DNA from 4 places in the Rothia koreensis genome. Region 3 is predicted to be linked to each of the others. Evidence: riboswitches for the same ligand, from Rfam matches in the RefSeq annotation. Region 3 holds a riboswitch; each other region holds the start of a gene.
What was found. Region 3 has a riboswitch for S-adenosylmethionine ahead of ACTSLZ_RS03485 (cobalamin-independent methionine synthase II family protein). Riboswitches for the same ligand answer to the same signal wherever they lie in the genome.

Region 1 (7,517 bases), 770 kb from region 3:
GACCGAACCCGATCTCGGGCTCGGGGCCCCAGCTACTTCCGGTTGATCTGCATCATGGAACCGGTCTCAGGGAGAGGGAATTCGCCGGTTCGCGGACGCGCCTCTTCCTCCGACTGCTCGGCTCCCGCAGCACGGTGGCGGGGACCGGAGGTCTCCGACTCCTGCCCTTCCGCGGTCTCCGACGTCTGGGCAACTGAAATCTCCGACTCCTGGGCCTCCGAGGCGGCCCGCTCGGAGGTCGACGGCTCGGTGTCGCCCGCGTCGTCGGCGCCCTCCTCGGAGATCTCACTCGTATGGCCCGAGTCCGCGACGCTGGTGGCCAGCGCCTTTTCGCGGATGAACAGCAGGACCAGCGCGGCGAGGATGCCCAACGGTGCGATCCACAGGAAGATCGGAACCAGAGCGTCGTTGTACGCGCCGATCACGACGTCCTTGATCGGGGCGGGCAGCTTCTCCACGAGGCCGGGGGTCAGCGAATTGGACCCGCCGCTGCCGGTGGCCGCCATCGCCTGAGGCGGCATGCGGTCCTGCAGGAAGTCCTTGAGGCGGGAGGTGAACAGGCCGCCGACCAGGGCGGACCCCATGGTCGCGCCGACCTGGCGGAAGAAGTTGTTCGCCGCCGTCGCCGTTCCGACCATGCTGATCGGGAAGGAGTTCTGGACGATCAGGGTCAGCAGCTGCATCGACATACCCAGACCCAGACCGATGACCGCCAGGCAGATGCAGATGATGTAAGCCGGGGTATCGACCTCCAGGTGGGAGAGGAGGAACAGCCCGAGGGCGAGCAGTACAGAACCCACGACGGTGAAGATCTTGTACCGACCGATCCGGGCCACAACGAATCCGACCGTGATCGACGTGATGAGCAGCATGCCCATCATCGGGATCATGAGCAGTCCCGCCTGGGTCGCGTCGACCCCGAGGACCATCTGCATGTAGGTCGGCATGTAACCGACGGCACCGAACATGCCGATGCCCATGCACAGGTTGGCAATCGTGGCCAGGTTGAAGTTGCGATCCTTGAACAGGGCCAGCGGCATGACCGGTTCGGTCACCTTGGCTTCGATCGGGATGAAGATGGCCACGCAGACGACAACCGCGATCAGCAGGCCAATGATGGTCGGCGAATCCCAGTCGTACTGGTTGCCGCCCCAGGTCATCGCAAGCACGAGGCATGCGGTCGCCGCACCGAGGAAGGCCATGCCGAAGACGTCGATCTTTCGACGTTCGGCGTCGTCTTCCTTGTTGGTGTGGGGAATGAGGAAGATCGCTGCCAAGAGCGCAAGAACGGCGAGCGGAATGTTCATCCAGAAGGCCCAGCGCCAGCCGGGCCCTTCGGTCAGCCAACCGCCGAGCAGCGGACCGGCGACCGAGGAGAACGCGAAGACGCCCATCAGGGCGCCCATGTACTTTCCGCGCTCGCGGGCGGGAATCACGTCCGCGATCACGGACTGGGACAGAATCATGAGTCCGCCACCGCCGAGCCCCTGGAGGCCACGGGCGATGATGAGGGTCGTCATGTCCTGGGCGACGGCGCCCGTCACGGACCCCGCAGCGAAGGCGATGATCGCAAAGATCAACAAGGGCTTGCGACCCCAGAGGTCGCCCAGCTTGCCGTAGGCCGGCATCATGATGGTCGAAACCATGATGAACGCGGTGATGACCCAGCTCATGTGCTCGACGCCGTTCAGCTCACCGACGATGGTCGGCAGCGACGGCGAGAGAACCGTCTGGTTCAGCGAGGACATCAACATGATGATCATCAGGCCGATGAACAGCAGAAGGACATTGGTGTTGGGGGTGGGGCGACCGAATCCGCCCTTCTGGGCCGAGTGAGCAGATGAAATCTCCCCGGTTGCGGGCGAGGCCGGATCGGTCTGCGCCGCTCCGGTGCCGCTCTTGCCACCCCCGACGGCGTGACGCGGTGTGTAGGTGGTGCTCAACGAGGCTCCTTGATCATGGTGGAGAACAGTGTGACGGTGCGATTGATGGATGCGGCAAACTCATCCCGGGAGGCTCGGGCGCCGTAGTCGACGTATCGGAGAACAGCGGTGGCCATCAGGACGATCGCACGAATGCGCTCTTCCTGCTCGGGTTCCGGCTCGCTGTTCTCGTCTTCACGAAGCACGAAACGGCCGGATTCCTGGTACACGGCCCAGTCCATGGCGAGCAGGAAGTCCTTGAGCTCCTGCTCGCACCGAAGCATGTGGATCTTCATGCGTTGCCGCATATGGTCCCGGTCTTCGGTGAGCTCGTTCATGATCCCCTTGATGTCGCTCGCGAACGAGTCGTACAGGACGCTGGCGAGGAGCCGGGCCGCCTGCGCGAGCAGTCCGCCCGACTCGTCCTCCTGGACCTGAGCCAACATGTCTTCGGTCATCTGAGGGGGACGCAGCCCCATGACGGCGTCTTCCTTGGTCGCGAAGTAGTTGAAGAACGTTCGCGGCGAGACACCGGCTTTCTCCGCGATGAGTTCCGCGGTGGTCTGCCTGATTCCGCGTTCCGACGCGAGTTCACGCGCGGCCGCGTGGATCGAGTCCCACGTCCGCGCCCGACGTCGTTCGCGAAGGGATGGTTCTGTGGTTTGCACCCATGCATCTTATGCAGTTCTGCAAAAGATGCACAACTGCACTTTTTGTGGCTTTGGTCTCTAAGGATAGCCTAACTATGTAAATGGGCGCGGTGGGCGATCTTTCGCGCAAGCGGCCGGGGATCGGAGGGGGTTCAGAGGCGAGGGGTGCGGGCCGCGGGGGGGGTCGGAGCGGGGGCGCGTGCCGCGGGCCGGGGGTGCCGCGGGCCGGAGGGGGGCGGGGGCTGAGGTGGCAGTTTCGTGCAGGCCGACGCGCGAGGTGGCAGTTTTGTGCAGCTCGCCCTCGACCGAGGTGGCAGTTTCGTGCAGTCAGGGGCCGAGATGGCAATTTTGTGCCGAAGCACGCACGTGACGGGGCTTATCGCCGTCGTCGTCCCGGACCGAGGTGGCAGTTCTGTGCGGTCGGGCGCTCGAGGTGGCAGTTACGTGCAGGCCGGCGCGCGAGGTGGCAGTTTCGTGCGAGTCGCCCCGCCGAGGTGGCAATTTCGAGCGAACGAGCGCTCGACGTGGCAGTTACGTGCAGGCCGGCGCGCGAGGTGGCAGTTTTGGGACTAAAACCGGCCCAAAACGTCCCAAAATTGCCACCTCGCCGGAAAAACAGCACGAGATTGCCACCTCGCGAAGAGAACGGCACCAAACTGCCACTTCGTGGAATCAGCCGCACAAAACCGCCGCCTCGCCGCCTCGCCACCTCGCGGCGGACAACGGAAGCTGCCGGCCACACCCGCCCAAGACGCGGCGCCACACCCGACCGAGTTATGATGCCGCCCCCGACGAGTCAAGACGAAGCGCCGCACCCGACCGCGTCGCGGCACCACACCCGACCGAGCCAAGACACGGCGCCACTTCCCGAACGATCAGGCCACGGCGTCCTCCTCGACCGGGCGCGCCGGGGTGTCCTCGGTCGATGGCTTGCCGACATACGACCCCTTGTACGCCGCGGCCGGGTGGTGCTCGTCGATCGCAACCTGACCTTCGCCGTAGAGGTTCTCGCGGAAGGTGGATCCCTCGTAGCTCGTCCGGTAGCGGCCGCGCTTCTGGAGCTCGGGGACCACGAACTCGACGAAGTCCTCGAAGGACCCGGGCGAGACGTGGTAGGCGAGATTGATTCCGTCCAGGCCGCCTTCATCGATCCAGCGTTCGAGCTCGTCGGCAACCTTTTCGGGACCACCGATGATGACGTCGCCCATCCCGCCGATCGCGCAGTGCTTCGCAATGTCCTCGCGCGTCCACTCCTTGTCCTTGGACTGGAGGGTGAACGGGGTCAGGAAGGACTGAATGGAATCGGTCTCGATGTAGTTGAGCACTTCGTCCTCGCCGAACTGGGACAGGTCGACACCGGACCAGCCGCCGATGATCGCCTGGGAGGTCTCGGGAGACACGTACTGGAGGTACTCTTCGTACTTGGCCTGGGCCTTTTCGTCGGTCTCGTCGACGATCACGGACAGCATCGCGAAGATCTTGACGTCGTCGCGCTGACGACCGGCCTTCTCGGCCTCGTCACGGATCTTGTCGGTCATGAACCGGGTCAGATCCGGGCGCAGCCCGCCCACGAACACGGCCTCGGCGTGCTTGCCAGCGAAAGCCTGACCGCGCGAGGAGGCTCCCGCCTGGAAGATGACGGGGGTTCGCTGCGGGGACGGCTCGGTGAGTCCCGCTCCGGGGACCGTGAAGTATTTGCCCTCGTGCTGGATCGGGTGGACCTTGGACGGGTCGGCGTAGACGCCGGTTTCGCGGTCCTTGACCACGGCGTCGTCCTCCCACGATCCTTCCCAGAGCTTGTAGCAGACGTCGAGGAACTCGTCGGCGATCTCATAGCGCTTGTCATGCTCGATCTGGCGCGGCAGGCCCTGGTTCTCCGCGGCCGACGGAAGGTAGGACGTGACCACGTTGAAGCCGACGCGCCCCTTGGTCAGGTGGTCGAGCGTCGCGTACTTCCTGGCCAGCGTGTACGGCTGCTCGTAGGTCACGGCACTGGTCACGCCGAAGCCGAGGTTCTCGGTCACCGCGGCCATCGCCGAGATCTGCATGAACGGGTCATTGACCGGAACCTGCGCCCCACCACGGATCGAGGGTGCCGCCGAGTTGCGGTACACGTCGTAGATCCCGACGACGTCGGCCAAGAAGATCCCGTCGAAAAGACCCTTCTCGAGCGTCTTGGCCAAGTCGGTCCAGTACTCGAGGGTGTTGTACTCGGTGGCCCGCGAACGAGGGTGGCGCCACAGATCAAAGCTCTGGTGGCCCACGCACGTCATGTCGAAGGCGTTGATGGCGATGCGCTTCTTGTCCGACATCGGGATTCCTTTCGGTGCCTGGAGGGACTCCATGGTTCTCCGCGTGCCCGAGCCCTGCGCCGACTTCCCGTCTCCCGAGAATCGACGCAACCATTCACGCGGTGGCGCCGGTTCTCGCGCCGTACTTGCATGTCCGCCGGTCGTCGCGCCGACGGTGCCAGATCATCATCTGGGGCACCCCGCTACGGGAGAGGGTTGCCGCCCAACCAGCCAGAGCTTGCGCGTTGGGACTCTTGATCTTTCCTTCCATGAGCGTATGTAACACCTCGGATTCCAGACCATCCTGTGTGCTTGTGTTACTCGGTTTGCACTGTGTTACGGGGCCGCGCGGCACGGCACCGGCTACGTCGGGACAATGCTCCGAACAGACAGTGCCCGAGTCTCTACTCTCCCGTGAAGCGCGGCTTTCGCTTCTCCTGGAACGCCGAGAACCCCTCCGCGTAGTCCGCGGTCGAGCACAGTCGTGCCTGCTCGGCGGATTCGGCCGCCATGGAATCCCAGAGGCCTGCTCGCTCGTCACGCAGCTGACCTACCAGAGCCTTCGAGACCAGGTACGCCTGTGTCGCCCCCTGGGACACCTTCCGGACCCGTTGCATCGTGAAGTCCACCAATTCTTCCGCGGGCACGGAGCGGGAGAAGAGCCCGGCGGTGACCGCCTCGGCCCCGCTCATCATCTCCCCGGTGTAGATCAGGTCGAGGGTCCGGTGCGCCCCGAGCCTCTCGTAGAACAGAGCATGGCCTCCGGAGTCGAGCGTCGCCCCGAGGTTGGCGAACGGCGACCCGATCTTGGCGTCCTCGGCGACGTAGACGACGTCGCTCGCGATCGCCAGACCGAGCCCGACGCCGAGGCACGCGCCGTGCACCGCGGCAAAGGTCGGGGCTGAGAACGCGGCGATCTGGCGAAAGAGGGCCGTGGCCCGATGCCCCAGGTAGCCCTCGACGTCGTCGTGTGCCGGATCCACCGACGAGATGTCCCTGCCCGCGCAGAACCCGCGGCCCTCGCCGCGCAGCACGAGCGCCCGGACCTCGGCGTTCTCTGCCTCCCGATAGGCCTCGGACAGTTCTGCGAGATCCTCGACGTCCAGGGCGTTGAGCTTGCTCGGAGCATTGAGCACGATCTCCGCGATGTCATCGGAAATGGTCAGGTCGATCATGGTCGAGGTCCTTTCAACTGGCCCGAAGCGGCGCACCGCGCACGAGCTATGCGTCATAGTCGACGTCCAGGGCGTCGGAGGTCGGTCGGGTCTGGCACGTCAGGACGTAGCCGGCCTCGATCTCATCCTTCTCCAGGGCGAAGTTTTCTTCCATCGTGAAGTCGCCGCAGAGGACTTTGGCCCTGCAGGTTCCGCACACGCCGCCGGCACACGCGAAGGGCACGTCGGGACGGACACGAAGCGCGGCGTTGAGCACGGTTTCGTTGGCCGACTTGGGTGTTTCGACCTTTCCGGTATTGCCGTCCAGGTTGAAGGTGATCCTGATGTTCTCGCCCTCGGGATCCGCGACCACTTCTCGCCCCTGCTGCCCGGCCGGTTTCTCCGGCTTGCCGGTCGTGAACAGTTCGAAACGGATCCTCTCCTCCGGGACCCCTCGGGCCGCGAGCGCGTCACGGCAGAGCTGCACGAGCTCGAACGGTCCGCACAGGAACCATTCCTGGGTTGCATCGACCGGGATCACCTTGTCCAGGAGTTCGTCCAGCTTGTCGGGGTCGATGCGGCCGGACATGAGGGGCGAGACACGCTGTTCACGGGACAGGACGTGGTGCAGGGCGATCCGTGACGGGTACTTGTCCTTGAGGTCGCCCAGTTCCTCCGCGAACATCACGTCCATCGAGGATTTGTTCGCGTAGACGAGATCGACGCTCGCGGTGGGAGAAGCCTTCATCAGGGACCGGGCGATCGCCATGATGGGCGTGATCCCCGATCCGGCGGCGATGGCCACCACGTGGGCGTTCTTGTCCTCGCGGACCTCGTGCCGGGCCAGTTCGTCCGGGTGGTTCATCGAGGTGACCCGGGTTCTGGAGGTAAAGGCGCCCTGCGGGTTCATGACCTCGAGTTCGTCCCCGACGGCCAGCTCCTCGTTGGCCCACGTGGAGAACAACCCGCCCATGTCCTTCTTGATCGCGACTCGGATCTCTCCGGGGCGCGGCTCTGCGCAGATGGAGTACGAGCGGCGCACTTCCTGGCCGTCGATCTCGGCGCGGAGGGCCACGTACTGTCCGGGGAGGTAGTCGTAGTCCTCGACCAAGTCGTCGGAGACGCCGAAAGAGACTTCGACGGATTCGTTGGTCAGCTTGCGCAGACCGGTGACGGGGAGCTTGTTGAACGTGGCGCGACGTCGCCCGCTCCCCTCGGGCGCGGAGGCTTCGTTCTCGACGTCGGAACGGTGGGTGCTGGTCTGGGTCATGTCAGTGAACCTTGAAGTAGTCGAAGGGCTCGAGGCACTCGTTGCAAACCCAGAGGGCCTTGCACGAGGTGGAACCGAATCGGGTCATCTCGCGCGTTCGGAGGGAACCGCAATGCGGGCATTTGACGGACAGCGTCAGCCTGACCGGGCCGCTGTTGTGTCCAGGAGCGCTCTCACCGGTCGGCGGCGCGATCCCGTATTCGGCCAACTTGGCTTTTCCTGCCTCGCTC
Region 2 (7,517 bases), 410 kb from region 3:
TCTCCCCGCACTGACGCTCTCGCTTCCTCTCGGCGCGATGATCGCCCAGGTGTTGTTGCGATCCCTCACCCACGAGTGGACGCGGCAATTCGTCACGACATACCGTGCCGCCGGCCTGAGCCGAGTGCGCCTCCTCCTCTCGCACGCGCTTCCACCGGCCGGGGTTTCGCTCCTGTCGATCGCCGGCGTGGTCCTCGGCAACGTTCTGGGTGGCGCGGTCATCGTCGAGACGGTCTTCACCCGCAACGGGATCGGTCGGCTCGCCGAAACATCGGTCACGGGACAGGACATGCCCGTGGTCCTCGGCGTCGTGATGTTGTCCGCTCTCGTGTTCGTGGTGGTCAACCTCGTGGTCGATCTGCTCTACCCGATCCTCGATCCCAGAACCCGTCCCGTCCAGGAGTCGCGCTCATGACTGCCACCGAATTCAGCACGCGCCTGGAGGACCCCGAGGAAGAACCGGTGGGCACCCAGGGGCGCGGGCGCAGGACCACGACGACGATGCTTCGTCTTCCCTTCGGCCTGATCCTGTCCTCTCTCGTGGTCCTGGTGGTTCTGGCCTGGGCGGTCCTTCCCTCCTTGTTCGTCACGGAGAACCCGTTGCTGGGAGATCCCGACATCCGGTTGTCGCCGCCGAACGCCCACCACTGGTTCGGAACCGACCACCTGGGCCGAGACATTTTCTCTCGTGTCGTCCAGGGCGCCGGGGCATCACTGGGAACCACCGCCATCGCCGTCCTCATGTCCTTCGTGACCGGTACCTTCCTGGGACTGGTTGCCGGGACCGCCGGCCGCGTGGTCGACACCGTTCTCATGAGAATCGTGGACGTCCTCCAGTCCGTCCCCTCCCTGCTTCTGTCCTTGGCCGTCGTCGCATCGCTGGGCTCGGGGCCGGTGAACATCGCGGTCGCCGTCGCCGTGGCCTCCGTGCCTTCCTTCGCGAGGCTCATGCGGGGCGAAGTGCTGCGCTGGAGGAATTCGCTGTTCATCGAAGCCGCGACCATGTCGGGCATCAGGACACCCGAGATCCTCTTGCGCCACGTCCTGCCCCACGCGATCGGACCCGTCGGCGCTCTCGCCGCCATCGAGTTCGGCGCGGCGGTTCTCGCGATCTCGGCCCTGAGCTTTCTCGGATTCGGGACCCAGCCGCCCGACCCCGAATGGGGCCTCCTGATCTCCGAGGGTCGGGACTACCTCGCCAGCTCGTGGTGGATGACCGTGATCCCCGGGCTGGTGATCGCGGGCGTCGTCGTATCCGTCAATCGCATTGCCCACGCCCTCCAAACGGAGAGGAGACCATCATGACTCCCTGGACCCCAACCCTGACCCGATCCCGCGCACAGCAGCGCACCGAGGCAACACAACCCGCGGCGTCGGGACCCGCGGACGCGCACCATCACGAGGTCGACGCCGAAGAGACCGGCCGCACTCACACGGAGCACGGGACCGACAACCAGGTCGCCGCCCTCACCCTGCGCGATCTGACGGTGCGCTACGCCCCCGCCGCGTCCCCCGCCGTCGAAGGCGTATCGCTGACCGTCCCGGTCGGGCAGACCCTGGCCGTCGTCGGGGAATCCGGATCGGGCAAATCGACCACCGCCGCCGTGGCCGCCGGGTTGCTCCCGGGTTCCGCGCACGCACGAACGGCCGAACAACGGCTGATGGGGCAGGACATGCGCGGCGCCTCCGACAAGGTGTGGAAAAACGTCCGCGGCGACCTGCTGGGATACGTCCCCCAGGACACCGGGACGGGTCTCAACCCGGTGCGCACGATTGCCTCCCAGCTGTCCGAGACGCTGCGGGCCGCGGGAACCGCGCGCCGCCAGGCCGCAGCCCGGATCGCGACGGCGCTCGCCGACGTCGGCCTCGACCCAGAACTCCACGGGTCGCGGTACCCGCACGAACTCTCCGGGGGCCAGCGACAACGGGTCCTCATCGCGCTGGCTCTCGCGCGCGAACCCCGCCTCGTGATCGCGGACGAACCGACCTCCGCGCTCGACGTCTCGGCCCAGAAGAGCATCCTGGACCTCCTGGAAGACCGGGTCGCCCGTGCAGGAGCGGGCCTTCTGCTGATCACGCACGATCTCGGTGTTGCCCGCGACCGCGCGGACAGCATCCTGGTCATGGAGAAAGGGCGTGTGGTGGAAGAAGGGCGCGCCGAACGCGTCTTCGCCGACCCCCAGCACGAGTACACCCGGAGACTGATGTCGGCCTCGCCGGTGGTGCACGCGGTTCCGCACCGGAAGACCGGCATCGTTCCGGAAGGAACCACGCCCGTGGTTCGCGCCAAGGGCCTGAGCAAGGCTTTCGGGACGGGACCGCACCGGGTCCAGGCGGTGACCGACGTCGACTTCGAGTTGGCCCCAGGCCGGACGCTGGGGATCGTGGGCGAGTCAGGGTCCGGAAAATCGACGACGGCACGCATTCTCCTTGGCCTGGAATCCTACGACCAGGGGGAATTGGAAGTCTTCGGGAAGCCCCTGGGACACAACCGGCGGCAGGGGAGAGAACTGGCAACCCGGGCGCGCTTCGTCCATCAGGACCCGACCGGTCCCCTCGACCCGAAGTACACCGTCGCCGCATCGATCGGGGAACCATTGCGCGGCTTCCGCATCGGAACCCGCGCGGAGCGGGCCGAACGCGTCAACGAGCTCCTGGACCTCGTGGCCCTCCCTCGTGACCTGGCCGGTCGCCGACCCGCGGAGCTCTCCGGGGGCCAGAGGCAACGCGTCTCCATTGCCCGGGCGCTCGCGGTCGATCCCGAGCTCATCGTGCTGGACGAACCGGTCTCCGCGCTCGACGTCTCGGTCCAGGCCCAGATCCTTGATCTCCTCGCGGACCTCCAGGAGCGGCTGGGGTTGTCATACGTGTTCATCAGTCACGACCTGGCCGTCATCCGCCAGATCTCCGACGACGTCCTGGTCATGGCCGAGGGACGCGTGATCGAGTCCGGACCGGCGGGGGAAGTCTTCGATACCCCGCGGGAGCAGCTGACTCGGACACTCATCGAGGCGGTTCCCGGAACCCGTCACGAAAGCGCCCGGGCGAACGTCATATGACGTCGTCGGGCTTCGGGTGAACCGTGTGTGACGTGGCGGCGGAATCGGAGGTCATGTCCTTTCGAGGCCGCTGACCAGGTTGTAAGTTCGCTATCAGGATCACGAGCACCGGTCGTGAAGCTCTGGCTGACCGGTCGGCAACCCTTTCCGCTGTGATGGGGTGCCCCAGATGAAGATCCGGCCGGGAGCACACCGCTCCCCGGCAAGCACGGCGTCACGAGAAGGACTCGGCGCCCCGCCTTCGAAGGGGATTACGATGTCAGCAGAGGAATACCCGCAGGGACCCGGGCTCGGCACGGTGCAGATCCACGGTGGCACGACCGACCCGCCGTCGGCCCGCCCGGTTCGACCGCCGCTGTACCTGACCGCCTCCTACGAATTCGATACTCTTCGCGATGCCAGGGAGTGCTTCGGTCAGCGGGAACCCGGATTCACGTACTCGAGGACCGGAAGCCCCACCGTGGGACTCCTGGAGCGTCGGCTGGCCGAGCTCGAGGGCGGTGTCGGCGCCGTCGCGACGTCCTCCGGACAGGCCGCGCTGACCCTGACCCTCCTTGCCCTGGCCGGGCGTTCGGGGCAGAGCCAGGACGGCGAGCCGCACCCCGAGATTCCCGCGGGACACGTGGTTGCCTCGAACCGCATCTACGGCGGTACTGCCGACCTCCTCAACGACACGCTCGCAGAGGCGGGCATCGCGGTCACCTGGGTCGACCCTCATCGACCGAACGAGTGGGAACGGGCCGTGACGGAACGGACCCGGGCATTCCTCGTGGAATCCGTCGGGAACCCGCACGCCGATCTCCCGGACATTCCCGACATCGCGGCCATCGCACACGCCGCCGGATCCGCGCTCGTGGTGGACAACACCCTCGCGACGCCGCACCTCCTGCAACCGGGAAAGCTCGGGGCCGACGTCGTCGTTCACTCGGTCACGAAGTACCTGACCGGCAACGGCAGCGCGCTGGCCGGAATCGTTGTGGACACCGGACGGTTCTCGCCGAGCAGTGATGCGGCCCGATGGCCCCAGTTCACCGCGCCGCGCCGCCGGTTCGGCAATCAGTCGCTGGTTGCGGGGCACGGCGAGCACGGGGCCTTCCTTCACCTCGTCAGGGCGCAGCTGCTCAACGATCTCGGCCCGAGCCTGGCACCGTGGAATGCTCAGCAGGCACTGGACGGGATCGAGACCCTGGACGTCCGGGTGGACCGTCACTGCCGGGTTGCGGAAGGGATCGCCCGGCGTTTGGCTTCCCATCCGCGCGTGCGGAGCGTGCGGCACCCGAGCCTTCCCGGCTCGAGCGACGCCGCGATCGCCGACCGCGACTTCCCACGCGGTACCGGGGCGGTCCTCTCCTTCGAGATCGACGGGACCACGGACGACGTCGAGCGATTCTTCGACTCGTTGGAACTGTTCAAGCTCGCCGCCAACCTCGGCGACGGACGATCGATGGCCACCCACCCGGCGTGGACGACCCATTGTCGACTCACCCCCGAACTCAGGGAGGCGGGAGAGATCACCGAGCAGACCGTTCGGCTGGCCCTCGGACGCGAAGACGTCGAGGACCTGTGGCAGGACCTCGCGACGTCGCTCGACAGGGTCACCGGAGCCAGCCCGAACCAGGCACCCACCGCACGCGAGAAGGAGACCGTTCGAGCATGACCGCGACGCAAGAAATCAACGACCTCGGGTCACGCCGGCCTGCGCAGGACGGGACCTCCGCGAGGACGCAGCCGTCCGTGGTCCGGCCCGGATTCAGGACGGCCGCCGTCCACGCAGGACAGGAGCCGGACCCCTTGACGGGGGCCGTGATCCCGCCCATCTACCAGACCTCGACGTTCACGCAGGACGGGGTCGAGACGCTCAAGAGCGGATACGAGTACTCGCGTGGCGGAAACCCGACGCGCACCGCCCTGGAAACGCAACTCGCGCAGGTCGAGAACGGGACCCACGCCTTTGCCTTCGCATCCGGGATCGCCGCGGAGGACGCCCTGCTGCGTTCGGTGCTCCGACCCGGGAACACCGTGGTGGCGGCGGCGGAGACCTATGGCGGGACACATCGGCTCCTCAGCCAGTTGTATTCCAGGTGGGGGGGTCGAGACCGCGTTCGTGCCCCCAACCAGGACCGACGAGCGCGACCGCCTGCTCGCTGATCCGTCGACGACCGTCCTCTGGGTCGAGACGCCGACCAACCCCTTGCTGAGCATCGTGGACCTCCGCGAATGGGCTGAGGCCGCTCATGCCGCCGGGGCGCTGCTGGTCGTCGACAATACGTTCGCCTCGCCTGCGCTCCAGAATCCTTTGACGTGGGGTGCCGACGTCGTGGTCCACTCGACCACCAAGTACATCGGTGGGCATTCGGATGTGTTGGGCGGTGCGCTGGTCGTCGGTGACGCGGTGTGGGAGGACCAGCCCCTGGCCGAGGTGTTGCAATTCCAACAATTCGCCGGCGGTGCCGTCGCGGGTCCGCAGGATGCGTTCCTGACCTCGCGCAGCCTCAAGACCCTCGGAGTCCGTATCCGGCAGCACTGCGAAAACGCCCAAACCATTGCCGAATGGCTCGCGGACCGAAACGACGTCGAACGGGTCTGGTACCCGGGTCTTCCGGAACACCCGGGGCACGACGTCGCTGCGAGGCAGATGTCCGGATTCGGCGGGGTCGTGTCCCTGCGTGTCCGGGGCGGCGAAGCAGCGGCGAGGGCGTTTGCGGAGTCCACCGAGGTGTTCGGGCTCTCCGTGAGTCTCGGGGGAGTCGAGTCGCTGATATCCCACCCCGCGACCATGACCCACGGGTCGACCAAGGGAACCCCCGAGGCCCCGCCGAGCGACGTCGTCCGCCTGTCGGTGGGCATCGAGGACGTCGAGGATCTGCAGGCCGACCTCGATCGAGCCCTGGCCGGAGTGCGCTGACCCCGGGATCCCGGCCAACGGCCCCTAAGGGGTCTCGCGCCGGATCGGGTACGTGCTGCCGCCCAGATCCGGATCGGGAAGGACCTCGTCCGGGTCGATGAGTTCCACACGGTGGCCGTCGGCGGTGAGCCGTCGGAGGCCCTCGAGGAACATGCGGCGGGCCATGGCGTCCAAACGGGTCACCTTGGTGAGGTCGAAGACCATGGTTCCGGGGTCGCATTCGAGGGATGCCATGCGGTGCAGGATCGCCTCGGCCCCGGAGAACTGGATGACTCCCTGGAGCCGCATCACGGTCTCGTCGTCGCCCTCGCTGACCGAGCGGATGGTGTTGGACCCGAAAATACCGGCGTTGAGCAGGTGGAGGCCCATGTCCTGCGAGAGCTTGTTGAACACGTTGACTCCCCGGACGCTGTTGCCCTTCGGGTCCAGGCGGGGGGAGAACACGCCGATACCGACCTGACCGGGCAGGACCCCGAGGATTCCGCCCGAGACCCCGGACTTCGCGGGGATTCCGACGTCGGAGAACCAGGTCCCCGAGGCGTCGTACATCCCCGCCGAGACCATGACCGCGAGCACTTGGCGGGCCACGTCCCGGCTCGCCACGCGTTCACCCGTGAAGGGGTGCATGCCGCGGTTGGCCAGGGTCGCGCCCATGACGGCGAGATCGCGGACGTTGACCTTGATGGCGCACTGGGCGACGTACCCGGCGACGACCTGGTGCGCGTGCTCCTCGAAGACGCCGAGGTTCCTCAGCATGTGGGCCAGAGCGAAATTCCGGTCCGCCGTCTCGAGCTCCGAGCGGAACACGGATTCGTCCATTTCGAGTTTCCGGCCCGCGAGGCGAGAGAAGAATTCCACGGTGTGGTTGGCCCGGTCCTCCAGGGAGGAATCGGGCTCCGCCAGCATGCTGTGGATGGTGATGGCCCCCGCGTTGATCATGGGGTTCTTCGGCCGGTTCGTCCCTTTCTCGAGGGAGAGCTCGTTGAAAGCCTCACCCGTGGGCTCGACGCCGACTTTCGCGCTGATCGCCTCCAGGCCCCTGTCGGTGAGGGCCGAGGCGTAGGCGAATGGCTTCGAAATCGATTGGATCGTGAACTCGCGCTCGTCGTCGCCCACGGAATAGGTGCGACCATCGATGGTGGTCAGGGCGATCGAGAAAACCTCCGGGTCCGCCTTGGCGAGCTCGGGAATGTAATCGGCGAGATCGCCTCCATCCATGGCGGTCGTGTCATTGAAGAGCTGGTGCAGGTACTTCCTTACGGGTGACTCCAATGGTTCCTTTCCGCATCGGCGTGGTTCAACGGGGGATGGTTGCCTGAGTCGAGCCTATTTCATCCCGCGGGCAAGGGGTATGACGGCGTGCGCACAGACGGCCTTTGGAGCTGATACCGGCGTGAACGCCAGGGGCGCTACGACTTGGCGTCGCGGAGAGTCCGCAGGGCCATGAGTACCGCGCCGAGCATCAGGACGACGCCGATTCCGGACGTGATCCCCACCCCGGAGTCGAATGCGGCCCGGGCCGAGTGCAGGAGGGACTCGCCGGCGGGCCCGCC
Region 3 (7,517 bases):
GGCCTTCGTGGGGGCCGGGCCGTACCGGATGGCGTGGGAGCGCGGCGTGAAACTCATCGGAGCGACCGCGCACTACGTCACCCCCGAACTTGATGCGGGCCCGATCATCGAGCAGGACGTCACCCGGGTGGACCACACCTTTTCCCCGGCCGACTTGCAAAAACACGGAGCTTACGTCGAGAGGGCGACCCTGTCACGCGCGGTCCAGGCTCACGCGGAGGACAGGGTCTTCTGGCACGGGAACCACGCGATCGTCTTCTGACGGCGTCGTGGGCGTGAGTGTCGTAGCACCGCGTGGTTCCTGTGGGTGGCCGGCGGCTGAAGGGCTCGCCACGATGTGCGTTGCGTGGCTGGTGGCTGAAGGGCCCGCGACGATGTGCGCTGCGTGGCCGGCGGCTGACGGGCCCGGGACGATGTGCGCTGCGTGGCCGTTACCCGATTCGGTGGCGACAACCGCCATTGGGAGGCGGTTGAACCCCCACCCAGCGACGGAAAACGCCAATCTATCGGGTAAGCACCTCCCAACAGAGCCGCGCGGAGGACGCACAAGACCGCGATATTGCGGGTAAACCCCGCTCTATCGGGTAAGCGCCACCTGACAGGGCTGCGGGGAGGGTGCCGGAGACAGCGATGCGGTCGGTAAACCCCGCTCTATCGGGTAAGCACCTCCCGACAGAGCCGCGCGGCGGGCGCACAGGGCCGCGATAGTGCGGGTAAACGCCGCTCTATCGGGTAAGCGCCTCCCAACAGCGCCGCCCAGCGGGCACCCGGGGACGCGACGGCGTCGCGCATCCGTTCGAGGTGGCAATCCGGTGCAGTTTCGCCCCCTGTCCCGGCGCGAGGTGGCAACCGCGTGCAGATTTTGGGGTGAAAAGTGCACGTGGCTGCCACCTAGCGCGGTGGTCGTGCACGAAATTGCCACCTCGACGCCGGCCGACTCCACCAACGCGCCGATTCAGTCCCGCCGTCGACGCAACCTGGCTACCGCCTCAGCCTCGCAGCGTCGCGGCGGCGGCGACGTCGCCGGCGTGGCACCGGCCGCCCTGGACTGCCAAGGAGTCCAGACGGTCGGCAGAGTTGGTGACGACCACGATCGTCGTGGGGTCCTTGCCGGCGTCGCGGACGGCGTCGATGTCCATCGACCCAAGGTGCTGGCCCGCGGCGACGCGGTCGTGTTTGGCGGATTCAAGGTCGAAAGGCTCGCCCTTGAGTTCGACGGTGTCGATGCCCAGGTGAAGCAGGACCTCCAGGCCGTCATCGGTCCTGATGCCGAGGGCGTGTTTGCTGCTGGTGGTCACCGTGACCTCGCCCGATACGGGTGCGACGATCTCGCCCGATGAGGGTTCCTGGATTCCGAAACCCTCGCCCATCATCTTCTGGGCGAAGACCGGGTCGGGGACGTGGTCAATGCGGATGACTTCCCCGGCGAGCGGGGCGAGAAGGTTCGATTCGTTTGTCTGTTCAGCGGCCATGAGATGACTCCTTGGGGGATTCGGAAATCGTCAGGGACGACAGTTTGAAATCCACCCTAGACGCATCCGGTCGTGAGGGCATGCACCTTTTGCCAATTCCCGAGCGCGAGGTGCGCCCGCGGCCTACCCGCGGCTCGCACCCGCGCCTCGCACCCCGACCGCGGCCCACCCGCGGCTCGCACTCGCACCCGCACCCGCACCCCGACCCGGCACCGGCACCCGCAGAGTCAGTACAGGCGCTCGGTGGCGATCCTCGCGCCCTCGGTCAGGGACTTGAGCTTGGCCTCGGCGACCTGGGGATGGAGCCGACCGCCCAGACCACAGTCGGTCCCGGCGATCACGTTCTCCTTGCCCAGGACGGAGGCGTATTGCTCGATCCGCTGGGCCACGAGCTCGGGATGCTCGACCACGTTGGTCGAGTGGGAGACGACGCCGGGGATCACCAGCTTGCCGTCGGGGAGGCTCACTCCCTCCCAGTCCTTCCACTCGTGCGCGTGGCGGACGTTCGCCGCCTCGAAGACGTACGCTCCGGCGTTGATCGTGAAGAGCGAGTCGATGAGGTGTTTGATCTCGATGTCCGTGGTGTGGGGGCCGTGCCACGATCCCCAGCAGAGGTGGAAGCGGACCTGCTCCTCGGGAATGCCGCGCAAGGCATAGTTCGCGGCCTCGATCGCGAGCTGATTGAACCGCAGGTACTCCTCGATCGTGGGCTCGGGCGTCAGCTGGTCCCAGGCTTCCGCGATGGAGGGGTCGTCCAATTGCACGATGAATCCGGCGTCGGTGATGGCCTTGTATTCCTCGTGGAGCACATCTGCCCAGGCATAGATGAACTCTTCGTCGGTCGCGTAGTGGTGATTGCCGATGCGCGACGCCGACCCTGGCGACAGGGACGCGATGAACGCCTCCGACGCCTCATTCTTCTCCACGGCGGTGCGCAGGTTGTTGATGTCCGCTGCGACAGCGTCCTGCCCTTGGTAAGTCAGCGGTCCCGTCGCGATCGGGAATTCACCGTCCGGGTCGTTGCCCAGGTTGATGGATTCGTAGAAATCGGCGAAGCGGTTCCAGTCCCGGCGCACCGCGAAGCTGTTGTACCGACCGTTGCCCGGCGTCTTGAGGATCTCCTGGAAGGACGTGTTGTCCACGGTTTCGAGGCCACCGGTCCTGGCGAAGGAATAGTGCCACCACGCGCCGTAGTCGACGTCGCTCGCCATCGCGTGACCGTACTCGCCGTCGTTGACGACGTCGATGCCCCACTCGACCTGCTTTTCCACGACGTCGCCGACCGACTCGGTCAGGACTGCCTGGAAATCCGGCTCGGAGATCTCACCGCGGGCGCGCCGGGCGTTGGCCCGAATCAGTTCGTCGGTGCGGGGGAGCGAGCCCACGTGGGTCGTGCGGATACGGTCGGCGCTGTTCAGCATGTTGTTCCTCCATCGGTCTTGGCGGTAGCACCTGCTTCGGGAGCGCGGGTTGCTGCGGCGTCGTCGAGCCAAGTCTCTCGGCCGCTCGGGATGGTCTGTGTGCCCGGCCCAGTTTTCTCGGTTCTTCCTCCGGAATCCAGCGGGCTCCGGCCCGTCGCGGCGTGTGACACGGTATTTCTCGACCAGATCCTGTTACACGATTGTGACCATTGGGGGTTATCGTGTCGATGGCGTCTTTTGGACGCACATCACCAATAGAAGTAGCCAGGGCCACACCGGGGTGGTCCGACGACGATTCTCGTAAAAACGGCTCATCGCATTTGAGGGTGTAGGTGGTTCCTGAAGCCGCCGGTGTCGAGCAGCGATCGGGCTATGTAGTTCGTGAGGTTCCGGAATCCGAGGGCGGAGCCGCGGAGGTGTTCCAGGCGCCCGTTGATCGCCTCTGTTGGCCCGTTGGACGTGCCGGGCCGGTCGAAGAACGCGAGGATGTCGGCGGCGCGCTGCTTGAGCGTGCGGCCGAGCTTGCGGACCTCCACGAGCGCGGCGGGGACGCCGCTGGAGACGGAATCGATGACGGCTGTCATCAGCTTCTTCGCCGTCTTCCGATCGGGTTCGCGGTAGGCAGCGATCACGCGCTGGTAGATGCCCCAGGTCGCCTCGACCTCGACGTGCTCGGAGACCGCGAACAGTGCCTCGAGACGGGTCTGCTGCCGGTCAGTGAGCAGCTGCGCGCCGGTGTGGAGGATGCGGCGGGCCTTGTAGAGCGGATCGTTTTTGCGGCCCCGCCGGCCGTGCAGGCACTGCTGGACGCGACGACGGCAGGTGTCGAGGGCGTCGCCGGCGAGGCGGACGACGTGGAACGGGTCCATCACCGCCTGCGCGTCCGGGAGCTCCTCGCTGACGGCGGTCTTGAAGCCGGTGAACCCGTCCATCGCGACGACCTCGACACCATCGCGCCAGTCCTGCGGGCGTGCGGCGAGCCAGGTCTTGAACACGGCTTTCGAGCGACCCTCGATCATGTCCAGCAGACGGGCGGGGCCGGTCTTGTCGCGGTTCGGGGTGAGGTCGATGATGACGGTGACGTACTTGTCGCCGACTCTCGTGTGGCGCCAGACGTGCTCGTCGACGCCGATCACGGCGACGCCGTCGAACCGGGCGGGATCGTCGATCAGCACTCGACGCCCTTCAGCGAGGACCGCGTTGTTCGCCGTGTGCCAACCGACACCGAGTCCGGCGGCGACGCGGGCGACGGTGAGGTGGTCGATCACGAGCGCTTCCAACGCCCACCGCATCCCGCTACGGGACAGCTTGGCTCGCTCGGGCGCCGCTGCCGTGAGGTCCTCACGCCAGGACCGTCCGCATCCCGAGCACTTGTAGCGGCGGACCCGGACCAGCAGCGTCGTCGGGCGATGACCGAACGGCTCGTGGGCGAGACGCCGCGTGTCCGTCCCGCGCGAGAGCGCCTGGCTACCGCATCCCCGGCACCACGGATCCGGCTCGGCGACGCGGCACTCGATCACCGCGCGATCCGGCTCAAAAAGCTGACCGGTGGCCACGAGGCCGAGCTCGTCGAGATGGCAGAACACGGTCAGATCAGGGGTCGCGAAGGTAGCGTGGTGCACGTCGAGGTCTTCCGGCAGATGGTCAGTGTGAGAACTTCCATCATCGGAAGGCCTCGACCCTCATCCGGCGACCGACGCGCTCAGCCACCTACCCCCTCAACTGCGAAGAGCCGTAAAAACTACAGACGCCGCATTTTCCTCTGGCTTGCCCATCGCACAGGCGAACAGTCGGCCGGCGGCGTCGAGACATGCAGAGGAATCCATGACCGACACGAGTCAGCGGCACACCGCAAAATATCCCGAAGAAATGGCGTATGAGCAGGAACAGACCGGGATGAAGCAGGGTCTCGGCCCGCGCCAGCTCCAGATGATCGCCATCGGTGGGGCGATCGGTACCGGGTTGTTCCTGGGAGCAGGTGGCCGCCTGGCTTCCGCCGGCCCCTCCTTGTTTCTCGACTATGCGCTGTGCGGGATCATCGCCTATCTGATCCTCCGACAGCTGGGCGAACTGGTGGTTCACCGTCCGTCCTCCGGGTCGTTCGTCTCCTACACCCGCGAGTTCTACGGCGAGAAAGCTGCGTACGTCTCGGGGTGGATGTACTGGCTCAACTGGGCGACAACGGCCATCGTGGACTCCACGGCCATCGCGATCTACGTGCACTGGTTCGGTCAGTACAGCGCCTTCGTCGATGCCATACCTCAGTGGCTCGTGGCGCTGTTGGTCATTGTTCTGGTTGTGGCCCTGAACCTCATCTCCGTGAAGGTCTTCGGGGAGATGGAATTCTGGTTCGCCCTCATCAAGGTCGCCGCCCTGGTGGTCTTCCTGGTGCTCGCGATCGCTTTCGTCATCTTCGGCACACCCACGGGATCCCCTCGAGGCATCGGCCTGATTACCGAAAATGGTGGCCTGTTCCCGAACGGTCTGATGCCGGCACTGATCATCATGCAGGGCGTGGTCTTCGCCTATGCCTCGATCGAATTGGTCGGCACCACCTCCGGCGAGACCCGCGACGCCGCCAAGGTGATTCCCAAGGCGATCAACACGGTCATCCTGCGCATCGCGATCTTCTACGTCGGCGCGATCTTCCTGCTCACCCTTCTGCTGCCCTACACGGCCTTCAGCGAGGACGAGTCCCCGTTCGTCACGTTCTTCTCCTCGATCAACGTCGGAGCGGCCGGGCCGATCATGGAACTCGTGGTCATCACCGCGGCCCTCTCGTCCCTGAACGCCGGGCTGTATTCCACGGGACGCATACTTCACTCGATGTCCATGGCGGGTTCCGCGCCGCGGTTCGCCCAGCGGCTCACCAAGTCCGGCGTTCCATACGGCGGGATCCTGCTGACCGCAGGGGTGGCCCTCCTCGGCGTCGTGCTGAACTACTTCGTGCCCGAGTCCGCCTTCGAGATCGTGCTCAACATCGCCTCCCTCGGCATCATCGTCGGCTGGGTCGCGATCATCATGGCCCACATGAAGTTCGTTTCCTTGACCAAGCAGGGAAAGTACCGGCGGCCCAAGTACAGGGCGCCCTGGGCTCCGGTGACGAACTGGATCACTCTGGTCTTCCTGGCGGGTGTGATCGTGCTGATCGGCTTCGACTACCCGGTGGGCACGTACACGTTGTCGACCATGGTCATCATCATTCCGGCCCTGATCATCGGCTGGTTCGTGGTCCGACGCCGGGTCAGGGAACTGCCGGCCGAGCGTGAGGGCGTCACGGGTCTCTACCCCGTGGTTGCGGACCGACCCGCGGCCCAGCGCACCCATCACGAGGGGCGCCGCGGTCACGGAAGCACGACGATCATCCATGCCGAGGACGAGAGCCAGGATCCTGAAGACGGCTCCGACAAGGGGTGATCCGGAAGGGTCGGCCCCTATGCTGGGGTCATGCCCCGCATTCTTCTGGACAATGACACCGGCATCGACGATGCGCTCGCGCTCGTGTACTTGGCTGCCCAGCCAGAGGTCGTCTTCGAGGCCGTCTCGTGCACTCCCGGAAATGTTCCCGCCGACGACGTCGCCAGGAACAACCTGGGACTGCTGAGCCTGTGCGGGCGCGACGACGTCCCGGTATGCCTCGGGGCATCCCGTCCGCTCGGCAAGGAACTGGTCACGACCCCGGAGACCCACGGTCCGCAGGGCATCGGGTACGCCCGAGTCGATTCCGGCGTGGGGATCGCGGAAGGTTTCGCGCCGGAGGTGTGGGTCGAGCTGGCCCGCGAGAATCCGGACCAACTCGACGCGATCTGCACGGCACCGCTCACGAACTTTGCTCTGGCCCTGCGCATCGAGCCGAGGCTCCCGGAGCTGCTGCACTCGGTCACGATCATGGGCGGCGCTTTCTTCCATCCCGGCAACACGACGCCTCTGGCCGAATGGAACATCCACACGGACCCTCTGGCTGCGCGGGAGGTTTTCGCGGCCTATGAGGCGTATGAGGGGCTGCCCGAGGAAAAGTTGCCGCTCGTCTGCGGGCTCGAGACGACCGAACGCTACGAGCTCCAGCCCGATGACGCGGCGGCGTGGGCGATCGACGCCGCGGCGGATCGTCCCCTCGACCCCGACGGGCGGGGTGCGCGTCTGCTGACGGTGCTCGATGACGCGCTTCGTTTCTATTTCGAGTTCCATGAGCAGCACGGTTACGGATACATGGCCCATATCCACGACTTCTTTGCCTCTGCGGCAGCCACCGGGGATGCCGAGTACGACGCCGTGACCACAACCGTGGAGGTCGTTGCGGATGAGGGGCCCGCGCACGGAACCACGATCGCCGATCCCCGGAACCTCTGGGGGCGCAGGCCGTCGGCCCGGTTGGTGACGGAGAACGATCCGGAACAGGGGATCTCACGGCTTCGGGCCTCCGTCGTCGATCTGGTGCGCCGCCTGGAGGCCGAGGACGCCGGATAGTCGGTCCCGAACGCGCGGGACGATGGTTCGCTTCCGGCGCGGAGAACGCCGGCTCGCCGAGGGCGGGCCGGCGTTCCATCATTCAAGACATGACGTCTCGGCAGGTGGCAGCCGAAAGTGCGGGAGTAGTCTGGAATGAGCATCAGAGGCCGAAGGA
Region 4 (7,517 bases), 100 kb from region 3:
ACGGCGGCGCCTACCACGCGATCGTGGGAACCGTCATGATCACGTTCTGGGCGACGCTCATGTCGGTCCCGATCGGGTTGCTCACGGCCGTGTTCCTGACCGAATACAGCGACAGCAACCGTGCGTTCCGGTGGATGGGGCGGGTCATCACGTTCCTGGTCGACGTCATGACGGGAATACCGTCGATCGTCGCGGGCCTGTTCGCGGTCGCGCTCTTCGTCCAGGTCCTGGGAGACCCCTCGGCGAGATTCGGGTTCATCGCGTCGATCGCGCTGTCCGTGCTCATGATTCCCACGGTCGTGCGCAACACGGAAGAAATGCTCAAAATCGTTCCGAACGAATTGCGGGAGGCATCCTACGCACTGGGCGTCCGGAAATGGCGAACGATCACCAAGGTCGTGATCCCGACGGCGATGTCCGGCATCTCCTCGGGCGTGACCCTGGCCATCGCCCGTGTGATCGGCGAGACCGCACCGATCCTGGTCACGGCCGGCTTCGTGGCGAGCATCAATTTCAACGCGTTCAGCGGATGGATGACCACGTTGCCGACGTTCATCTACTACCAGATCATGAACCCGACGTCGCCGACCAATCCGCAGGTCTCCGAGGATCGTGCCTGGGCCTCCGCCCTGATCCTGATCATTCTGGTGATGATCCTCAACCTCGCAGCCCGCCTGATCGCCAAGATCTTCGCCCCCAAAACCGGTCGCTGAATACCGCGAACCGCAGCAAAGGAAAATCATGTCAAAGCGTATCGACGTCGAACACCTCAAGGTCTACTACGGGGACTTCCTGGCCGTCGACGACATCACCATGCAGATCGAGCCCCGGGCGGTGACGGCGTTCATCGGACCGTCCGGCTGCGGCAAATCGACGTTCCTTCGCACCCTGAATCGGATGCACGAAGTCATCCCCGGGGCCTACGTCGAGGGCAAGGTCAACCTCGACGGCGAGAACCTCTATGCCAAGGGCGTCGACCCGGTTCGGGTGCGGTCGCAAGTGGGCATGGTCTTCCAGCGGCCCAACCCCTTCCCGACCATGTCGATCCGGGACAACGTGTTGGCCGGCGTCAAGCTGAACTCCCGCAGAATCGCGCGCTCGGACGCGGACGAACTCGTGGAATCCTCCCTCAGGAGCGCCAACCTGTGGAATGAGGTCAAGGACCGCCTGGACAAGCCGGGCTCGGGGCTGTCGGGAGGGCAGCAGCAGCGACTCTGCATCGCCCGGAGCATTGCGGTCCGCCCGGACGTGATCCTCATGGACGAACCGTGCTCTGCCCTCGACCCGATCTCGACCCTCGCGGTCGAGGACCTCATCAACGAGCTCAAGGCCGAATACACGGTCGTCATCGTCACGCACAACATGCAGCAGGCCGCGAGGGTCTCCGACAAGACGGCGTTCTTCAATATCGCGGGCACCGGCAAGCCCGGCCGGCTGATCGAATACGCTCCGACCCAGGAGATCTTCAACAAACCCCAGGAGAAGGCCACGGAGGATTACGTGTCCGGCCGCTTCGGCTGATCGTGGGCCGTGACCGTGGGTTGTGCACCCGTGGTTCTGGCCAGGGCGGTCACAGAAGCGGCGACAGTGCGAGGAAGAAGATCGCGGAAACCACGACGGTCACCGGTATGGTCACGACCCAGGTCACCACCAGTCGAAACGCCGTATTGGCCCGCACCGCGTGAAATCGTTGATTGGACCCGGCCCCGAGCACGGCCGAGGCCGCCAGGTGCGAGGACGAGAACGGATCCCGGGCCACGGCTCCCGTACCGAAGATGAGCACGCTCGTCACGGCCTGGGCCACTGCCCCGCGGAAAGGATCCAGGGCGACCAGGCGGTCCGTGAACGTGTGTCCGATGCGCCAGCTGCCGAGCAGGGTTCCGACGGCCATCATGAGGGCCAGGAGGGCACACAGCAGGGTTGTCTGGGGCGTGCTGATGTCACGGCCGATCGACAACCACATCAGGGTCCCGATCACCAGGCTGCGGTGCCCGAAGTAGATGCCGTGGCCCAGCGAGATGAGGGATGTGCTCAGCGACAGCACATACCGTGACCGACGATGGATTTGTCGGGGGCTCGTGTGCTGGAGCAGGCGCACCAGAGGAATCACCACGGCCCAGGCCACGCCGAAGGCCACGAGCGGGGCCAGGACCAACGGCAGGATGACGTCGCCGACCATGGTCAGGCCGAGGTGCAGGTGGTTTCCGAGACCGACCTGGTTCGTTGCCCAGAGGCCCCCGAAGACCCCGCCGATCAGGGCATTGGTCGAGGACGACGGCGAACGCCGCCACCAGGTGAAGATTTCCCACAGGATCACGGTCAGCAGCGCAGCGGTCAGCACCGCGAGCCCGACGTCGTCGTGAGGGATCGTGAGCCACTGGTCAGAGGTGAGGGACAGAGTCACCGATCCCACGACCAGCCCCACCACGTTGAAGGCAGCGCAGACGATGAGCGCCACTCTGGGCGTCAGGGCGCGGGCGGACACCGGGACGGCCACGGCATTCGAGGCATCGTGGAAACACCCGATGGCGGTGTACCCCAGAAGGAAGAGACCGCACAGGACGAAAAGGAAGTACTCCACGCCTCAGGACTCCTGGACGAGGATGCGGCCAACGTCGGTGGCCACCTCCCGCACACTGAGCGACGCCGCCTGCAACTGGGCCGTGAACTGGGCTTCCTTGATGTAGGCCGCCGGCTTGAGGCGGTCCATCATGTCCGCCTGGTACAGATTCGTGGTCCGGATCGACTGCTTCGACATGCGCAGCACCTCGACCCAGTACTCGTCCAGGCCTTCGAGGTCGGAGAGATGACGCATCGCCTCGGCGGTCAGGGAGGCCTGGCGCTGGAGGAGGTCCAGGAGATCGGAAGCGCGATTGGAGAAGCGGTCCAGGGTGTGGATCTTGATGATGTGCGACGCCGAGGTGAGGGACTCCGTGGCCTGATTGAGACGCTGACCGAGCCGGTACAGGTCGGCGCGCGGAAGAGGCAGAACGAAGGCGCTGCGCACCGTGGTCATCAGGGCAAAGAACGCGTCCGTCGAGCGCCCCTCGATTTCCAGGGCCTGTTCGAAGCCCTGATCATGGTCGGAAACCGGCGACCCCATCATGCGGGATGCCGAGGAGGTTGAGTCGACAACCAGTTGCGCCATGTCCGAGAGCAGCTCGAGGGCCTTGTTCTCCTGGGGGAATAAGCGAAGTGCCACGCTCTGCCTTCCAAGATGGTGGTGGGGTGATCATTCCCAAGATAACCGCACTTGGTTAACAAGCTCGACTTGAGGCTTTCATGACGCACGGGGCCGCGGGCGGGCCTGCGGGGCCTGCGGGGCCTGCGGGGCCTGTGGGGCCGCCGGGCGTGAGGGTGATGCGGGGTAGCTGGGCGTGAGGGTGCTGCGGGCTTGGGGCTCGGAATTTGATGGCCTTGCGTCCCGGACGGCTCTCCTGCGCCCCAACTGGGAGGCGGTTACTCGATTCGGTGGCGGTTTCCGGCGGCAACGGTCCGGGCCCGACGCGGTGGCTTCATGGGCTGGGAGGCGGTTCCCCAATAGCGGGGCGGTTACCGGCGCAATTGGACGGCCTTTGAGGAGCCGGCCTACATCGTGCGGAGGCGGTTGCTCGATTCGGTGCCCTTTACCGGCGAAAAGAGGCCGGAATTCGTGGCACTCGGACGTCTGTTGGGAGGAGGCTTCCTGATTCGGTGGCGTTTGCCTTCGTTAGGTGGGGTCTGAACCGCCACCTAACGAAGGCAAAGGCCTCCCAATCGGGCAACCGCCACGCAGGAGGAGCTATCAAGCAACAGGCGCGGCCACAGAGGAGGGCCCACCGAGGCCGGACGACGAGCAGCGGAACCCGGACAGAAAAGAACCCCCGCCGAAGCGGGGGTTCTTCCCGAAGTATGGGGCACTGGACCGGGTGCGCCTCTCGGCGGAAGACCGCTCGTAGCGGCTAAATAATGGAGCCCGGGGCAACCTGCGGCCCAGTGCCTTGTATCCAGTGTGGTCCTCGTTCGCCGAGGCTGTCAAAGGACCCTGGGGATCAACGATTCATGGGGTTCCGGCGTTGCTTGAGTTCCTTGAACCAGCGTCCGCTCTGACCGACCCACAACATGATCGTGCCGATGATCAGGAGAATCGTCCCGATGGCCCCGATGATTCCCGGGGCATCCTGGAAGGCGCCGCCCAGGCCGAGGAGGCTCAGGATCGCGAGAATGAGCAGGACGATCCTGCCCCAGTTCTTGCCTCGGGTGGCCGCCCTGGCGGAGAGGAGCTGGAGCACGATGACGATCAGCGAGAAGATGGCCCCGGCGCTGAAGAAGCCCCAGGCGTAGGCGGCCTGCCCCTGATCAGCCAGAGTCTTGTATTCGTCGGTGGCCATGAAGACGAACGGCGAGATGATCAAGCTGATCACGCTGATGGCCGCCGAAATGTAAATGAGCCGGGCGGCGGTGTGCACGGCCTTGGGTGCCGCCAGGTCTCCGCCCTGGTTCTGGAGAGGACCATGACCGTTTCCTGCGTCGCCGCCCTGGTACTGGGGTTGTCCGCCCTGGTACTGGGGCTGTCCGCCGTTGGGGTTGCTCCCGTACTGAGGAGGCTGGTTCCCGGCCGGGGAATCGTGATTCTCGGTCATGCTTTCCTCTCAAAAGGTGATTGAACTGACCTTCCTATCAAAACACGAGGGAGTCCCGGCCCACAATGAATCCGCGCCGGCACGCGCGCATGCGGAATCGCTTGTTCATGATTTTCACGCCCGCCCCGGGAAATGAATCAATAAACGGTCACGATTCGGTCGCGAATCGGTTTCGGGTCCGCCGACGTGCGGCGATTCGTCGTCGTCGGAAAACCCACGGAAGATCGGACCCGCGCAAGGAAAACACGGAACCTTACGTTCCGGAGTCATAAAAACCTGGGTCGTCTTCATATGACACCGGTATTTCTCCGTCCCGTCGCTGTGCTCAATGACGCGACATGTGCCGTCAAAGAATCCTCATCCTTGCGGCCGTTCAGGAGGCCGGGTTTGAATACTTGCGTATCTATCCAGAGCGGCCGAGAGACCTGGCTCGACGACGCCGCAGCAACCCCCTCGTGACCCCAACGGGTCCGAGGCACGGTGCTCCCGCCAGGTCCGATGGAGTGTATCGGTTGTCCTTCGACGACGCCGGGCGCATTCCCCGGCCGATCCCGTGCTTTCGGTCGTGGGCCCCGAGTATCGACTGACGCCGCCTCCGTCGGGCGTACCGAAAGGAGACCCGGCGTGAAACCTGAAGACGGACCAGCACTGTCCTTCGAGCTGTATCCGCCGCGCAGCAGCCTGAGTGCGGAGGCCCTGGGTGCCACCATCGCCGAACTCGAGCCCACGCGCCCCGACTACGTGTCGGTGACGGCAGCCTTGGCCGGGGACAGGAGGCGCCAGAGTATCGACCTCCTGCGCCACCTCGTGGATGAGACCGAGCTGAAGCCGCTGGCCCATATCCTCTCGACCGGGCAGAACGCCGCCGAACTCGAGGACCTGGTTCAGGAGATCATCGATCACGGGGTTCGCGGGCTCTTGGCCCTGCGCGGAGACCGGCCCGATGACTACACGCTTCGCGAGGGCGAGTTGCCTTTCGCCCGGCACCTCGTCGAACTCATCCGCCGCGTCGAGGCCCGGGGATCGGCCAAATTGTGTGCGGGACGCCTCGCGGTCGGGGTCGCGGCGTACCCGGTTCGGCACCCGGAGTCCTCGAGCATCCACCACGACACCGAAGTCCTGCTCGCGAAGCAGAGAGCCGGTGCGGACTTCGCCATCACCCAGGTCTACCCCGATCCGGACGACTACGCCGGGCTGGTCGACCGGGCCCGCGCCAACGACGTCGACCTGCCGCTCATCCCCGGCATCCTGCCCGTGACCAGCCTGCGCAGGTACCTGCGCGTGTGCGACCTGGCGGGCATCGATCCCAACCGGGAGCTCGCCTCCCGCCTCGAATCGGCCGGATCGTTCGCCGAGCGCCTGGCCGTGGGAGTCGACTCGGCCGAGGAATTCGCCCGTCGGGCCCTCGACGCCGGGGCCCCAGGACTGCACATCTACACCTTCAACGAGCACCCGGCAGCACTCGAGCTCGTGGACCGACTCGGTCTGCGCCGAGGAACGCCGTCGAAACACCCGTCCGTCGCAAGAAAACAACGTGAGGAGATCACCGTGACCGAAACCAACGCCCCGAACCCCACCACCGCCGAGAGCCCGGCGAGCACCCAGGGCCGCACCTTCCCCGGAGCAAGCATCTTGGGTTACCCCAGGATCGGACGCGACCGGGAGCTCAAGAAGGCCCTCGAATCCTACTGGGCCTCCGACAGCGGATCCCACGAGCTGACCGCGTCCGTCGACTCCCTGCGCGCGCGGGACGTGCGTCGGCTCGCGGATCTCGGACTCACTCAGGATTCGTCGATCCCGGCCTCTTTCGCCCTCTACGACCAGGTTCTCGACGCCATCCTGGCGACGGGCGCCGTGCCCACGCGTTTCGCGGACCTCGCCGACGAGGAAGGCCGTCTGGACCGGGATGCGTCCTTCGTCCTGGCCCGCGGCGATGACGCCCGCGGGCCGTTGGAAATGACCAAGTGGTTCAACACGAACTACCACTACCTGGTTCCCGAGATCGGACCGCAGACCCCGTTCGCCGCGGATCCGCGGGAACTCATCGGACAGTTCCGTGCCGGCAACGGAGATTCCGGAACCCCACTGCGCCCCGCGGTTCTGGGACCGGTCTCCTTCCTCCTGCTGTCGAAAGCCGATGATGCCGCCCCCGAAGGCTTCGACCCCCTGGACCGGCTCGATGACCTGGTCGAGGTCTATCGCGGGCTGATCGACCAGGTGGCCGCAGAAGGAGCGCAGTGGATCCAGATCGAGGAGCCCGCACTCGTGACCGAGCACCACCGGCCCGACCTCGCCGGTCGCGTCCGTGACGCGTATCGTCGCCTGACGGCCGCGCGAACACCCAACGGCCCGTCGATCCTCGTCGCGACGCCTTACGGAGACGCAGAGGACCTCCTGGAGCCGCTGGTGGACGCGGGAGTCGACGCCGTCCACGTGGATCTGGTCTCCGGCCCGGACGGGGGAGGGCTGCGCGAACCCAGCGCGGACCAGCTGGCGCTGTTCACCGGCGAGGATTCACCCGTTCTGGTGGCCGGCGTCGTCAACGGACAGAACATCTGGCGCACCGACTTGCGCACGACGTTCGCGCTGCTCGAGGAGTTGCACGAGGCGGGGGCGAGGGTGTCGGTGAGCACGTCGACGTCGCTCATCCACGTCCCGCACGATGCCGCCCGCGAGGATCGGCTCGACGACCAGCCGCTGCGGTGGCTCGCCTTCGCAGACCAGAAGGTCGGCGAGACCGTGGTTCTGGCCAAGGGGCTGGCCGAAGGGTCCGAGGCGATCGCCGATCACCTCGAAGCATCCGATGAGGCGATTCGGCACCGCGCCGAGGCCCGGGGCACCCGCGACGCCGATGTGCGCGAGAGGGTTTCGGGCCTGACCGAGGCCGACGGTCAT

Region 1: another riboswitch for S-adenosylmethionine. It lies ahead of ACTSLZ_RS00175 (LLM class flavin-dependent oxidoreductase); the one in region 3 lies ahead of ACTSLZ_RS03485 (cobalamin-independent methionine synthase II family protein).
Region 2: another riboswitch for S-adenosylmethionine. It lies ahead of ACTSLZ_RS01780 (PLP-dependent transferase); the one in region 3 lies ahead of ACTSLZ_RS03485 (cobalamin-independent methionine synthase II family protein).
Region 4: another riboswitch for S-adenosylmethionine. It lies ahead of metE (5-methyltetrahydropteroyltriglutamate--homocysteine S-methyltransferase); the one in region 3 lies ahead of ACTSLZ_RS03485 (cobalamin-independent methionine synthase II family protein).

The regions. Positions count from the first base shown of each region.
Region 1 is NZ_CP197643.1:38,832-46,348, forward strand. Features, by position in the region: gene ACTSLZ_RS00165 (MDR family MFS transporter) at 33-1,847, opposite strand; gene ACTSLZ_RS00170 (helix-turn-helix domain-containing protein) at 1,940-2,590, opposite strand; gene ACTSLZ_RS00175 (LLM class flavin-dependent oxidoreductase) at 3,448-4,884, opposite strand; SAM riboswitch class IV at 5,001-5,123, opposite strand; gene ACTSLZ_RS00180 (enoyl-CoA hydratase/isomerase family protein) at 5,268-6,038, opposite strand; gene paaE (1,2-phenylacetyl-CoA epoxidase subunit PaaE) at 6,085-7,287, opposite strand; gene paaD (1,2-phenylacetyl-CoA epoxidase subunit PaaD) at 7,289-7,517, opposite strand, start outside.
Region 2 is NZ_CP197643.1:397,672-405,188, reverse strand. Features, by position in the region: gene ACTSLZ_RS01795 (ABC transporter permease) at 1-415, shown strand, start outside; gene ACTSLZ_RS01790 (ABC transporter permease) at 412-1,305, shown strand; gene ACTSLZ_RS01785 (dipeptide ABC transporter ATP-binding protein) at 1,302-3,059, shown strand; SAM riboswitch class IV at 3,157-3,274, shown strand; gene ACTSLZ_RS01780 (PLP-dependent transferase) at 3,316-4,716, shown strand; partial or broken gene ACTSLZ_RS01775 (cystathionine gamma-synthase) at 4,713-5,964, shown strand; gene ACTSLZ_RS01770 (glutaminase) at 5,989-7,236, opposite strand; gene ACTSLZ_RS01765 (MFS transporter) at 7,374-7,517, opposite strand, start outside.
Region 3 is NZ_CP197643.1:807,616-815,132, forward strand. Features, by position in the region: gene purU (formyltetrahydrofolate deformylase) at 1-262, shown strand, start outside; gene ACTSLZ_RS03480 (PTS sugar transporter subunit IIA) at 990-1,472, opposite strand; gene ACTSLZ_RS03485 (cobalamin-independent methionine synthase II family protein) at 1,700-2,893, opposite strand; SAM riboswitch class I at 2,900-2,990, opposite strand; gene ACTSLZ_RS03490 (ISL3 family transposase) at 3,205-4,515, opposite strand; gene ACTSLZ_RS03495 (amino acid permease) at 4,718-6,310, shown strand; gene ACTSLZ_RS03500 (nucleoside hydrolase) at 6,341-7,360, shown strand.
Region 4 is NZ_CP197643.1:912,220-919,736, forward strand. Features, by position in the region: gene pstA (phosphate ABC transporter permease PstA) at 1-713, shown strand, start outside; gene pstB (phosphate ABC transporter ATP-binding protein PstB) at 742-1,521, shown strand; gene ACTSLZ_RS03935 (inorganic phosphate transporter) at 1,571-2,581, opposite strand; gene ACTSLZ_RS03940 (phosphate transport regulator) at 2,585-3,202, opposite strand; gene ACTSLZ_RS03945 (hypothetical protein) at 4,032-4,622, opposite strand; SAM riboswitch class I at 5,023-5,127, shown strand; gene metE (5-methyltetrahydropteroyltriglutamate--homocysteine S-methyltransferase) at 5,247-7,517, shown strand, end outside.